DNA from 2 places in the Selenomonas sp. KH1T6 genome. Region 2 is predicted to be linked to the other one. Evidence: a T-box and tRNA genes for the amino acid it is inferred to sense, from the RefSeq annotation. Region 2 holds a T-box; the other holds one or more tRNA genes.

Region 1 (6,626 bases), on a different contig from region 2:
ATAAGTGGCTATGAAAAATTTGGAGGAAAAGAAGGATTCTTCAGGGGGGAGGGGAGAATGTTATGGGTGTAGTCGGTTTACAGCTGGGCGGAAAAGGGATGCGCTATGAAAAAGTTATTTTTGATTGCACTCATCTTCTTATTGGTGGCCGTGGGAGGGATTCTGACCATTCAAAGGTCCCAGACGGATAAGGATGTGATGGCCAGGACTACCAAAATCGGCGTGTTTATCAGCGGGGAGTGCCAGGACAGGAGCTGGTGCCAATCCCATTATGAGGCCCTGGAGTCCCTGAAGGATGAACTGAACCTGGAAATGATCTACAAGGAGAATGCTCCCGGGGATTGCTATGATGACATCAAGGAGCTGATTGAAAAAGAGGGATGCCGGATCATCATCGGCTGCAGCTTTGACTATGGCAAGGCCATGAAAATGGCTGCTGATGAATACCCGCAAATTTATTTCCTGCACGCAGGGGGCACTTATCATCAGGACAATTATTCCTCGTTCTTTGGGCGCATGTATCAGGCAAGATATTTGTCAGGCATTGTGGCGGGTAAGCAGACCAAGACAGGGGAACTGGGCTATATTGCCGCTTTCCCAAATTCGCAGGTGATTCGCGGCATCAATGCCTTCACCCTGGGAGTCAGGCGGGTACGACCGGATGCTGTGGTGCACGTGAGCTATTGCAAGTCCTGGACGGCTGATGCACCGGCCCTGGAGGCCTGCCGGAAACTGCTGGACGCTTTCCCCATTGATGTGGTGACAGTCCACACCAATTCCATGGCCCCCCATCAGGAGGCAGATGCCAGGGGTATATGGTCCATCGGCTATCACACGGACAATCGGGAACTGTTTCCCAATACATATCTGGTGGCCTGTGAATGGGACTGGCGCCCTTATTACCGTGAGCAGATAATGGACTGCCTGCAGGGCAAGTTCCACGGCAGGCAGGTCTGGACTTACAAGGATGAAGGGATGGTCAAGCTGTCTCCCCTTTCTCCCCAGGTGTCTGCGGACACCGCTGCGCTGGTGCGGGACGTCACCGATAAATTCAGCAAACGTGGCTTTGATGTATTTTACGGGCCCATCAAGGACAATAAGGGCAGCCTTCGCATCACCGAAGGAGCCTCCATGTCAGATGATGAGATGCTGAATGCCTTCGACTGGTACGTGGAGGGCGTCAGCGTCTATGAGTGAGATTGTCTGACATAGGCGTGCATGGAGACACGAAAATAGCCTCCCGGTTAACGACTCCGGGAGGCTTCTTTATGCAATATCCTAATATCCTTTGCATATTTGGATTGTAATATTTATCTGTTAGAAAAATAATATAACCATGACGTGATATTATAAGCAAGTGTGTGAAACCTGAGGAACAGATGTCAGGTAGAAGTTGATATGCTCAAAAACGCAAGTTTATCTCTGTTTCATAATCTTCTAGCCACGCCTTCCTTTTCTTGGCCAGATATTTCGCCCTATGCGATTGCTCCTTCTGTTTCCTCCGTTCACTGCTCTCAGCCTTTACTCTGCGGTGCTTTTCCGCCCCTGTCCTGTCTGCTTCCGGAATCAGGTTTGCTGGCAGACGGTAGACCGTCACCAGACGTTGGTCTTTGGTGAAGATATGCATAGCTTGGGCATATATCACACACTCGTGCCTTGGGCCGTTTTGTACCTTCTTGGCACTGAGGAAGCCGGCCAGGTCTCCTTCTACATCTTCCTCACGGAGGCCATATTTAAAGACCCGGTGCAGATATTCTTTATCGCTGGGCATGCTGGTGGAGATGCGCCGCCTCAGGCGTCTGGCACCGTGCTTGGTAAGGTCGGCCATACTATCACCTCATCAGCCATGGAAATTCTTGATTGTCAGCGAAGTAATATTTTAGTACAATAGTTCTAAGCTACAAAAACGGTAGGCGGTTAGTCCTCTCATCAAAGCTGGCGTTCAAAGCGCGTGGTCGATCGGCAGATGGGAGGTGATGGTATGGACAACATGACGCTTCAGTTGTTACTGATTCTTCTGATTATCCTTGCCGTCAACAACAGAAAGAAATAACCGCCCGTAGTCTCGCAAACTTTGGCGGTTAATCTTTGGATTATACAAAAGAGTTGAGGGCTGACCGTTTACCAGTAGCCCGCCTCCTGTTCGCAGCAGGAGGCTTCTTTTGTTTACATTATAACACTTGTTGACATAAGTGGCAACGAGTCATATAATTAGGGCATAAAGTCTAGTAACGAGATGGTGTAGGCCGTGGGGAGTAGTTAACCCTGCGGCTTTTCGCTTTTTAGGAAAATGAAAATTTTTTCTTGACATTGCCATCGAAACCGTGTATTATATTTCTTGTGTTCAGCAATGGGGTTATAGCTCAGTTGGTTAGAGTGTCTCGTTGACATCGAGGAGGTCACAAGTTCGAATCTTGTTAACCCCACCATTTGCTCGCCTAGCTCAGTTGGCTAGAGCATCTCCGTCACATGGAGGGGGTCGGGGGTTCGAATCCCTCGGCGAGCACCATTTGTAAATACAGGAGGCCGCAAGGCCTCCTTTTTCGTATCCTTATTTATCTTCCCACGCCTCCACAATCTCTTCCAAAGGCTCCTGCAGGCTTCTGTACATTTCCAGCAGCCCGGGGGTCTTTTCTGCTATAAGGCTGTTGTTTGCTTCCTTGCCTGCCATTTCCAGCTGGAAGGCAAGGTCTGAGAGGGATTTTGCGCCTACGATGCGGGAGGTGCTTTTCAGGGAGTGCACCAGGATGGTGTAGTTCTTGAGGTCCTGCTCCTGCCAGGCTTTTTCGATTTTCTTGGACTTGGAGCCGATGGAGGCGGAGAAGATGGAGAGGGTTTCCATGTAGTCCTCCTCGCTGCCGCAGTATTCGATGCCGGACACGGGGTCGATGGCTTCCAGCTCGAAAAGGGCAGTGGGCAGGATATCCGAAGTTTCCTCTGGGGGCGGTGTTGCTGTCCCTTCCTCTGTCACCAGCTGTACCTTTTCTTTGGGCAGGTAGTGTATCATCATGCGCTCCATGTCCAGGATATTGACGGGCTTGGGCAGATAGTCGTCAAAGCCTGCTTTCAGCATACGCTCCCTGTCACCGGCGATGGCGCTGGCGGTGAGGCAGACGATGGGGGTGGCTTTGGCTTTTTCCGGGTAAAGCTCGTAGAGCTTTTTCAGGGTCTCGATGCCGTCCATTTCCGGCATGCGGTAGTCCAGGAAGATGATGTCGTAGTCCGCAGCGCCGAATTTCTCGATGCACTCCCGGCCGCTGGCAGCTGTCTCTGTGAGGAGCTTGGTCTTTTTCAGGAGCCCCACTATCACCTTCAGGTTCAGGGGGGTGTCGTCAACCAGCAGCACCCGGGCCGTGGGGGCCAGGAAGCTGAGATGCTTCTTGACTGTCTCGCCGATGATGGGGGTGCTGCCAAGGTCGAATTCGCCTATCTCTGTGCTGTCCACTATCTGCTGGCCCACGGTGAAGGAAAAGACGGAGCCCTGGCCGTAGGTGCTCTGCACCTGCAGGTCGGCCCCCATGAGCTTCAGCATGCGGGAGCTGATGGCCAGGCCCAGCCCGGTGCCCTCGATGCTGCGGGTGCGGATGACATCAAGCCGGTCAAAGGCTGAGAACAGCTTGCCAAGTTCCTCGTCTTTGATGCCGATGCCCGTATCTTTCACCGCCACCTCGATGGATACATCGTGGCCTTTTTTATGGGTCACCTGCATTTTCAGGGTCACGGTGCCCTTTTCTGTGTACTTGGCGGCATTGGTCAGCAGGTTGGTGATGACCTGCTTCAGCCGCAGCTCGTCACCGAAAAGCCGGGTGGGCAGGCTGGGGTCGATTTCCAGCCGGAAAATCAGGCCCTTTTCCTCCAGGCGGAATTTCACCAGATTGGCAAGATCTGAAATGAAGGTGCGGGTGTCGTACTCTGCCTCGATGAGCTCCATGCGGCCCGCCTCGATCTTGGAGAAATCCAGGATGTCGTTGATGATGCTCAGGAGGCTGGTGCCCGCTGCGCCGATATTGTGGGTGTACTCCAGGATGTTCTTGTCGTGGCTCTCCCGGCGTATCAGCTCGTTCATGCCCAGGATGGCGGTGATGGGGGTGCGTATTTCGTGGCTCATGTTGGAGAGGAAATTCGTCTTGGCGCGGTTGGCTTCCTCTGCCGCCTTGAGGGCCTGGCGGGTGGCCTCGCTCTGCTCCAACAGCCTTTCCTGCAGGGCGATTTTTTCCTCCAGCTGCTGCTGTCTGATGCGGGCCTCGGCTTCCTCTTTGACGCGCTCTCTTTTTTCCGTGATGTCTGATATGAAGACGAAATAGACGCCGCCGTGGGTCTTTGTATTGGAAAAATGGCCGTAGTCGTCTACCCAGCGAACCTTGCCGTCCCGGCGGATAATGCGGTACTCCACATAGTCCATGCCCTCGCTGCTCTTTTCTATCTGCTCATCGATGGAGCTGGAGATTGCTTTATAGTCATCGGGGTGTACCATGCCCTTGAAGGTATAGCCCGTCAGTTCCTGGAATTCCGCAAGGTCCTGGCAGCCGAAGATTTCAAAGACTGTCTTGTTGGCATAGAGGATCTCTTCGGGCTGCTCAGCCTTGTAGATGAAGAAGCCCCCGGGCATGTGCCGCCCGATTTCCTCCACCACCTTGAAAGCCTCGCTGCCCAGCTCATAGTTGCCGTTGAACATGGGTAGTACCTCCCTCGTGTTTTGTTGGATTTATGTCGTTAATATAATTATAAAGCCATTGTGCAAATTTTTCTACAGGCAAAATATTCAGCCAGGGGCAGGATTTGGGTGGGCTTTGGCGAAGTGTGCAAAGAGATAATCTGCCCTTCGGGAGGAGTGGGACTATGGAGAAAGTCATATACATAGAGAAGAAGCAGTACCTGGTGGACCGGGCAGTGGAAAACAATCTGCGGGAGGCTGGCTTCCAGGTGCTGAAGGTGGCCGAAGACCTGGAGGAAGTGAACCGCTGCCGCCATGAGGCGGAGATTTTCGTCTATAACCCGGCTGAGGACAGCAGCGAAGCCAGGAAGCTGGTGCCATACCTGGCCAGTCTCTGCCGGGACAGCAAGAAATCCCTGTGCCTTTTGGGCAGTAAGGATTTCCTGGAGGAAATGAAGGCCCTGCCCGAGGGGGCGGGCATCACCCGCACCTACATCGCGCCGGTGGATATGAAGAAGCTGGCGGCAGATGTGGTGACGCTGGCCAAGGGGCAGCAGGAATACAGGCGGCGCAAGCAGGTGCTTATCGTAGATGATGATGAGGATTTCCTGGCCATCATGACCCGCTGGCTTAAGAACGCCTATGATGTAGAGGGACTGCAGTCCGGGGAGGAGGCCCTGGACTATCTGGCTTTTGAGCAGCCGGACCTGGTGCTGCTGGACTATGAGATGCCGGAGATGGATGGCTATGAGGTGATGGAGCGCATCCAGAAAAATCCCGTCACCGCCAGGATTCCCATCATCTTTCTGACGGGCATCAACGACCGGGAAAGCGTCATGCGCATCATCAAGCAGCGCCCTGACGGCTACATACTGAAATCCACTAAGAAAGCAGAGCTGCTGGACACCCTGGCAAGCTTCTTCTATGAGAGGAGCATGGGGAAAGGGTGAAACATGGCCGCAGGAAGGAGTACTTCATGAATTTCCGCAAGATATTTTTACTGCTCATAACCCTGCTCTGCTTCGCAGCCTTGCCCCTGGCAGAAGCGCGGGGGCTGCAGGAAAATTATGACCTGGTGCAGGTCCTGGTGCTGTCCCGGCACAATATCCGGGCGCCTTTGGTGGACAGCGGCACCCTCTCTGGGATAACGCCCCACCAGTGGCATGATTTCGGGGTGCCCAGCGGAGAGCTGACTGTGCATGGGGGGCAGCTGGAAGAGAGCATGGGAGCGTACGCCCGCAGCTGCCTGCAGCAGGAAGGCCTGCTGCCCGCAGGCTGCCAGCCGGGGGAGGGGGAAATCCTCTTTTATGCCAATGCTATCCAGCGCACCCTGGGCACCGCCCGTCATTTTGCAGATGGGATGTTCCCCGGTGAGAAGATGCCTGTGAAATACGAAGGCCAGGTGGGGGAGCCTGACCCTTTGTTTTGGGGAGATCTTTCTGGGCACTCGGCTGCTTTTGACAGGGAGCTGAAGAAGGAGCTGGCTGCCCTGGGGGACAGTGAGGCCCTGACCAGGAGAGTAGCCCCCGGTATTGAGGCGGCGGCGATAGCGCTGGATAACCCGGCGGTGGAAAATGATGAGTTGCAGGTGACAGTGAAGGAGGGACTGCATCTGGGCGGCTCTATCCGTCCCCTGATGACGGCCTGTGATGCCCTCTCCCTGCAGTATTATGAACTGGGAGACAGCAGGGCGAGTTTTGGCCATGAGCTGAGTTTCAGGCAGTGGCAGGACATCGCGGCCGTGAAGGAGGCGGGAATCCACGTCTACCGCCGGATGCCCACTTTTGCAAGAGCCCTGGCGCGTCCTTTGCTGGAAGTCTTCCTGCAGGAATTGAATGCCCCTGGAAGAAAGTTCACCTTCCTCTGCGGCCATGATACGAATGTGGCCACGGTGATGGGGGCTTTGGGGGTCAGGGAAAACAGCCTGCCGGAATCCATCGAGCAGGAAGTCCCCATCGGCGGCAAGCTGGTG
Region 2 (6,626 bases):
AATTGACCTCCTGCACAGAAGCGGGGACAGAAGGCGCATTCGCACCAGCTTCAGCCAGATTCCCGCCTAGCAGGCAGGTTGTGCCCAAGGCCAGGGCCAGGAGGAATTTTTTGCCTGAAAATGTCTTTTTCATCTTCTGCATTCCTTTCCCTTAGCCGGCAGCTTTTTCCCAATGGGTGTTGGTGTGGTAGCGATAACGATATTTCCCGTGATATTCAGGGATATCCGGATGCTGCACGTAGTAGGTGTACGCTATGTATTCGCCTGCGGGAACGTAAATGTCTTCCACATAATGGCGAATGCCATAATCAGACCACATCTCCTGTCCGTTGTCGGCAGTGAGCGTGAGGTCGAGATCCGTCCATTTGACGTAAGCTCCCTGATCCCCGGAGTTCTCAAAGTAACCGACAATCTCCGCCTCTCCCGCGGTGTGCAGATAGACATGTTCGATGGTGAATTTGATCTGTGGTTTTGCTTCTGCTCCCTGGGGAAGCGCGATGGCCCAGATTAGTGCCAGCGCCATCACAGCCAGGAGCCTTAAAGTGAGTGACTTCATAGAAAATACCTCCTTCTAAAATGTCACAATACTCACATAATATTTTTTCTATATATCTGCCTGAAATCCTGCTAAAGCTAAAAAAATATTTGGGGGAAATCTGGAATCATGCAGTGAGATGAGCGACAGGCTGACCTATCCAATACGGGCAGGTGAGCTTAGGGCTTGCCTGCCTGTTTGTATGTGTATATAATTTATGTAAATAACAGATTAGGCAGGGGATGGAATGTGACTACAGAGGAACGCAGGGCGGCGGTTTTGGCGCGGTTGAAGAACGCCAAGTCTCCTCTTTCCGGCACGAAGCTGGCGCGGGAATTTGGGGTTAGCCGCCAGATTATCGTGGGGGATATCAGCATCCTCCGGGCAGAGGGGGAGAAAATCTACGCCACGCCCAGAGGATATTTTGTACCCGAAAGTGAGGGGACAGAGGGGCTTCTGGTCAGCTTTATCTGCCGCCACAACAGGGACGAGATGGAGCAGGAACTGTTGGCCTTCGTGGATAACGGGGGCGAGGTGCTGGATGTGATTGTGGAGCATCCTGTCTATGGTCCCTTGAAGGCAGACTTGCTTCTTACCAGCAGGCGCGATGTGAAGAACTTCCTCACGAAGATGCAGAAGTGTGAGGCGGCTCCTATTTCCATAGTCACCGGAGGAATCCATGTGCACACGGTGAGAGTGCCGGACGAAGAGGCGCTGGAGGCCATCAAGGAAGAGCTGGAAAAGCTGGGAGTTTTGGAGGAGACAGGTGTGTGAGGTCCTAAAAATCATTGTCAAGGCGGGGATTTTGTGATAGAATCAATGCCATGTCAAATGAATAGCAAGGCGATGACGGAGAGGAGTAGGGCTCTCTTCGCACTATAGAGAGGAAACGGCTGGTGGAAGTTTCTGTGCGGCGGGCTTGAAGGTCGCTTCCGAGCTTCCGGGCTGAACTTTGAGTAAGTGCGGACGTATGGCTGCGTTAAGGCTTTGAGCCGGGGATTCCCCGGGAACATTGGTGGTACCACGAAAGTGCGCGCTTTCGTCCTTTGGGGCGGGGGCGCTTTTTTAGTTTGTGGCGGATAGTTCCGCGAGTAGGAGGATAAAGATGAGCGAAGTTTTGGAGCAGGAAAACAACATTCCCAAGGTTTATGACCCCCAGTCCTTTGAGAAGAAATGGTATCAGTTCTGGGAGGAGAATAAGTTCTTCCACGCTGAGGTGGACAAGAGCAAGAAGCCTTACAGCATGGTGATCCCGCCTCCGAATGTCACGGGCCAGCTGCACATGGGCCATGCCCTGGACAACACCCTGCAGGATATCCTTATCCGCTACCATCGCATGCAGGGCTTCAACACTGTTTGGATGCCTGGCTGCGACCATGCAGGCATTGCAACCCAGGCCAAGGTGGAGGGGGCGCTCCGTGAGGAGGGCCTGAGCCGCTATGACCTGGGGCGTGAGAAGTTCCTGGAGCGGGTCTGGGACTGGAAGGAAAAGTTTGGCAGCCGCATCATGTCCCAGCTGCGCTCCCTGGGTTCCTCCCTTGACTGGGACCGTGAGCGCTTCACCATGGACGAGGGCTGCTCCAGGGCTGTGCGTGAGGTCTTTGTAAGCCTTTACGAGAAGGGCCTTATCTATCAGGGTACCCGCATCACCAACTGGTGTCCCTCCTGCAACACCGCCATTTCCGATATCGAGGTGGAGCATGAGACGGAGAATGGCCACCTCTGGCACCTGCGCTATCAGGTAGAGGGCACGGAGGAATATGTGGAGATTGCCACCACCCGTCCCGAGACCATGTTCGGCGATACCGGCGTGGCTGTGCATCCCGAGGATGAGCGTTACAAGCACCTGATTGGCAAGACCTTGATCCTGCCCATCGTGAACCGCCGCATCCCCCTCTTTGCCGATGAATACGTGGACAAGGAGTTCGGTACCGGCGCCGTGAAGGTGACCCCTGCCCATGACCCCAACGACTTTGAGATGGGCCTGCGCCACAACCTGGAGCAGGTGAAGGTCATCGGCAATGACGGCCACATGCTGGAAGGTGCCGGCAAGTACAACGGTATGGACCGCTATGAGTGCCGCAAGGCTCTGGTGAAGGAGCTGGAGGAAACCGGCGTGCTGGTTTCCGTGGAGGAGCATGAGCATGCAGTAGGCCATTGCTCCCGCTGCCATTCCACCATCGAGCCCCTGGTTTCCAAGCAGTGGTTCGTGAAGATGGAGTCTCTGGCCAAGCCGGCAATCGAGGCTGTACGTGACGGCCGCATCGAGTTCGTGCCTGCCCGCTTCACGAAAATCTATGAGAACTGGCTGGAGAATATCCGTGATTGGTGCATTTCCCGCCAGCTTTGGTGGGGCCACCGCATTCCCGCCTGGTACTGTGCAGACTGCGGCAAGACCCATGTTTCCCGCACTGACCTTACGGAGTGTCCCCACTGCCACAGCAAGAATATCACCCAGGATGAGGATGTGCTGGACACCTGGTTCAGCTCCGGCCTCTGGCCCTTTGAGACCTTTGGCTGGCCGGAAGAAACCGAGGACTTGAAGCATTTCTATCCCACGGCAACCCTTGTCACGGGCTATGACATCATCTTCTTCTGGGTGGCACGCATGATCATGATGGGTCTGGAGTTCGGCAAGGACATTCCCTTCCGCCATGTGTTCATCCACGGTCTGGTGCGTGACAGCCAGGGCCGCAAGATGAGCAAGTCCCTGGGCAATGGCATTGATCCCATGGAGGTCATTGAGAAATACGGCGCCGATTCCCTGCGCTTCATGCTGATTACCGGCAATACCCCGGGCAATGATATGCGCTTCTACGATGAGCGTGTGGAATCTGCCCGCAACTTTGCCAACAAGCTTTGGAACGCTTCCCGTTACATGCTCATGAACTTGGAGGGCTTCGACAGGAGCTTCAAGCCTGAGGAGACTGACTACACCCTGGCTGACCGCTGGATTCTCTCCCGCTATGCCCGTACGGTCCGCGATGTGACGGAGAATCTGGACAAGTTTGAGCTGGGCGAAGCAGGCCGCATGATTTACGAGTTCATCTGGAGTGAGTTCTGTGACTGGTATATCGAGCTCACCAAGGCCCGCCTCTATGACAAGGAAAATGTCCGGGCCAGGAATACCGCCCTCTATGTGCTGAGTCATGTGCTTGAGGGCACCCTGCGCCTCCTGCATCCCTTCATGCCCTTCATTACCGAGGAAATCTGGCAGAAGGTGCCCCACAGCGATGAGCTGCAGAGCATCATGGTGGCCCAGTGGCCGGAAGGTGACGAAGCCTATATCAGTGGCGACATTGAAGACCGCATGACCGCCATCATGGAGACCATCAAGACTGTCCGCAATATGCGGGCAGAAGTAGGGGCTGCTCCCAGCAAGAAGAGCGAACTGATTCTCCTGGTGGGTGACGAGGCTTTGCGTGCTGTCTTTACGGAGAACCAGGCTTACCTTGACAAGCTGGCCTCCTCCGAGCCCATCACCATCCTGCCTGCCGGAGCTGAAAAGCCCGAGAACGCCATGGCAGGTGTGGTAAGCGGCGTGGAGATTTTCCTGCCGCTGAAGGGCCTGATTGATGTGGAGAAGGAAACCGCCCGTCTCCAGAAGGAACAGGAGAAACTGCAGAAGGAGATCAAGCGCCTTAGCGGCAAGCTGTCCAACCCGGGGTTCCTCTCCAAGGCTCCTGAGCAGGTAGTAGCAGGGGAGAAGGAAAAGCTCGCCGGCTATGAGGAAAAGATGAAGTCTGTGGAAGCACGTATCGCTGACCTGGCTAAGCTGAAGTAAAAAATGTTTAACAAAATCCCTCCTGATGTCGATAAACCGTAGAGGATTGTCGGCAAAGGAGGGATTTTTGTGTCCATGATAGGCAGGATAGGAGAGGAAAAGACAAACATTCTCCAAAGGGAAAATATTTACCAGAAAATGCAGAAGCCTGCCGGGGCAGTGGCGGAAAATATTTTCCAGCGGCTCCAGCAGGGTGATGGGGAAAACGATGGGGAGACTGTGGTAGGCAAGGCGGCCGAAGTGCAGATCAGCCAGGCAGGAAGGCGACTCTCGGAGGAAGCCCTTGACCCCTTGAGGAAAATGGGCCAGACGGACTTCATGACCGAGGGGGAGAAGAAACTGCAGGAACTCAATGATACCATTGCTGCCAGAGAGGATTACAAGAAACAGGCGGAAAAGCTCCAGGAACGCATAGATACGGACACCAGCCTTACGGCAGAGGAGAAAGCCCGCATGCAGGAAGAGGCGGACACCCTCAAGGAAAAGGGCATGAGCCCCGAGGATAAGATGCATGAGCTTTATGGCCGGAAACACGCCTTGCAGGAAAAGATGAAGTCCCCTGATTACACAGCGGAGGAACAGGACTTGATGCTTGATGAGATGAGACTCATCACCATGAAGCTGGCCGTTGCAGAAAGCGAAATGGGGGCGGAAGGTGCTCAAAAGGAGTTCTATACCCAGGAAATCATCAAGGAGCGGGGAGATATTGCCCTGGCCAAAAGCCGGGCCAAAGACCTGAACGCAGTCCTTGACCAGCGGAGCAGCGAACTTTCCGTGGCAGTCCGCACCGAGCAGCAGATAGCTGAGCAGGGGGAGAGAAATGTCACCCGCGAGGCAAAGCCTGAGGATGTGGTGCAAAAGGCTATGGAAGAAGGCCGGGAGCGTACAGAGGAAAGGAAAGCAAATGCCCCGGACAAGGGCATGACTGCCGCTCTGGAAGTTCAGCAGGATATGCAGGGGGTAAAGGACAGGAGCCAGGAGGAGCTTTTTACCGAGGAAGAGCTGAAGCAGACAGAAAGGCTCAGGCCCATGACTCTGGATGATTTGCTGGAAAGATGAGAGGGTACGAAGCAAGATTTGCCACACTCAAATGGCAGCATATTCTCCAACGTGCCAGAAAAAAATTGGCAGAAAAGAGGATTAGAGGCGGAAATGGCGAATGAATACAGCTTATCGCAGAAAATATGTTATACTGGCACACAGCAGATTATGCCGGTTCAACAGGTCCGCCCCCTGGGGGCGTGGAACCGCGAAAGCGGTGGTGGGGGTATGGCATATGCTGCGGTTCGTCAGTATATATGAGGTAGGCTGTGCAAGGAGGATAAACATATGAAAATGAGCAAGAAAATCTGTGCTTTGCTGGGGACTTTTTTACTGTTGCAGACAACTGCGGCATACACAGGCGGGGAGGAGCCGTTTTTGGTGACAAACACGGCCCTGGCCGCAGATTATGTGGAGCCTGACTGGCTGGAGGATATAGACGAGGCCACCCGGGATGATACCATTGCTTTTGGCATCTATGTGGGCAAGCCCATCCAGACAGTGGTGGATGATCTTGCCAAGAAGGGCTGGCAAAGGAAGGATAAAGACAATGTAGTGATAATGGTGAAGAAGAAGACGGATTATATGCAGCTCATCGCCCTGCATCCCCATGGCAAGGACAAGAACCTTGTGGGCAATTACCGCATCCGTTTCTATGCCAAGGATAGCACCACGGCAGATGAGATGTATATGCGGGCGGAGAAGAATTTTTCCTATAACTTTGGCCGTCCCCAGGTGAAGAAGGGCATGGCCAATGCCACCTGGTTCCTGAGTGATTCCTTTGCCATCATGGTGGAGTACAATCAGTATGACCCCAGGATGCCCCTCATCAAGGATACTTACCCCAACGAGATTGTCATCAAGCGGGAAATGGGCAACTACAGGGCATTCTTTGAGGGGGAGTGAGCCGCATGGCAGAAGTCCCATGGGACACTTTGAGAGAAATCAGCCTGGAGGGGGCAAGGCCCATAGGCAAGGGGCGAAATGGCCAGGTTTATGATATAGGCCAGGGGAAGATTGTCAAGCTCTGCCCGCCGGAGACCTATGCATCTGCCTGCAGGGAACTGCAAAATGCCAGAGCCGCCCGGGGGCTTGGCGTGCCAACACCGGCAGTTTATGAGCTGGTGCGTTGCGGTGGCGGACTGGGGCTTGTCTTTGATAAGGCCGTGGGCAGGAGCCTGCGGGAGGTAATCGCAGGGGAGCCGGAGCAGATTGAGGTTTTGGTGCCCCAGGCGGCCAGTCTGCTGAAAGAAATCCACAGCAGGG

What was found. A T-box is a leader RNA that pairs with one kind of tRNA and senses whether it is charged. The one in region 2 lies ahead of BLW59_RS06365 (valine--tRNA ligase), so its partner is inferred to be a tRNA-Val.
Region 1: it has a tRNA-Val gene. The T-box ahead of BLW59_RS06365 (valine--tRNA ligase) is inferred to sense a tRNA for this amino acid. The anticodon was not compared.

Annotation. Positions count from the first base shown of each region.
Region 1 is NZ_FNWN01000053.1:2,458-9,083, reverse strand. Features, by position in the region: gene BLW59_RS16255 (BMP family ABC transporter substrate-binding protein) at 106-1,197, shown strand; gene BLW59_RS16250 (hypothetical protein) at 1,403-1,828, opposite strand; tRNA gene BLW59_RS16245 (tRNA-Val) at 2,353-2,429, shown strand; tRNA gene BLW59_RS16240 (tRNA-Val) at 2,433-2,509, shown strand; gene BLW59_RS16235 (PAS domain-containing hybrid sensor histidine kinase/response regulator) at 2,552-4,675, opposite strand; gene BLW59_RS16230 (response regulator) at 4,840-5,604, shown strand; gene BLW59_RS16225 (histidine-type phosphatase) at 5,631-6,626, shown strand, end outside.
Region 2 is NZ_FNWN01000007.1:9,038-15,663, forward strand. Features, by position in the region: gene BLW59_RS06350 (hypothetical protein) at 1-133, opposite strand, end outside; gene BLW59_RS06355 (hypothetical protein) at 152-556, opposite strand; gene BLW59_RS06360 (transcription repressor NadR) at 785-1,309, shown strand; T-box leader at 1,373-1,585, shown strand; gene BLW59_RS06365 (valine--tRNA ligase) at 1,641-4,319, shown strand; gene BLW59_RS06370 (hypothetical protein) at 4,389-5,378, shown strand; gene BLW59_RS06375 (hypothetical protein) at 5,649-6,266, shown strand; gene BLW59_RS06380 (phosphotransferase) at 6,272-6,626, shown strand, end outside.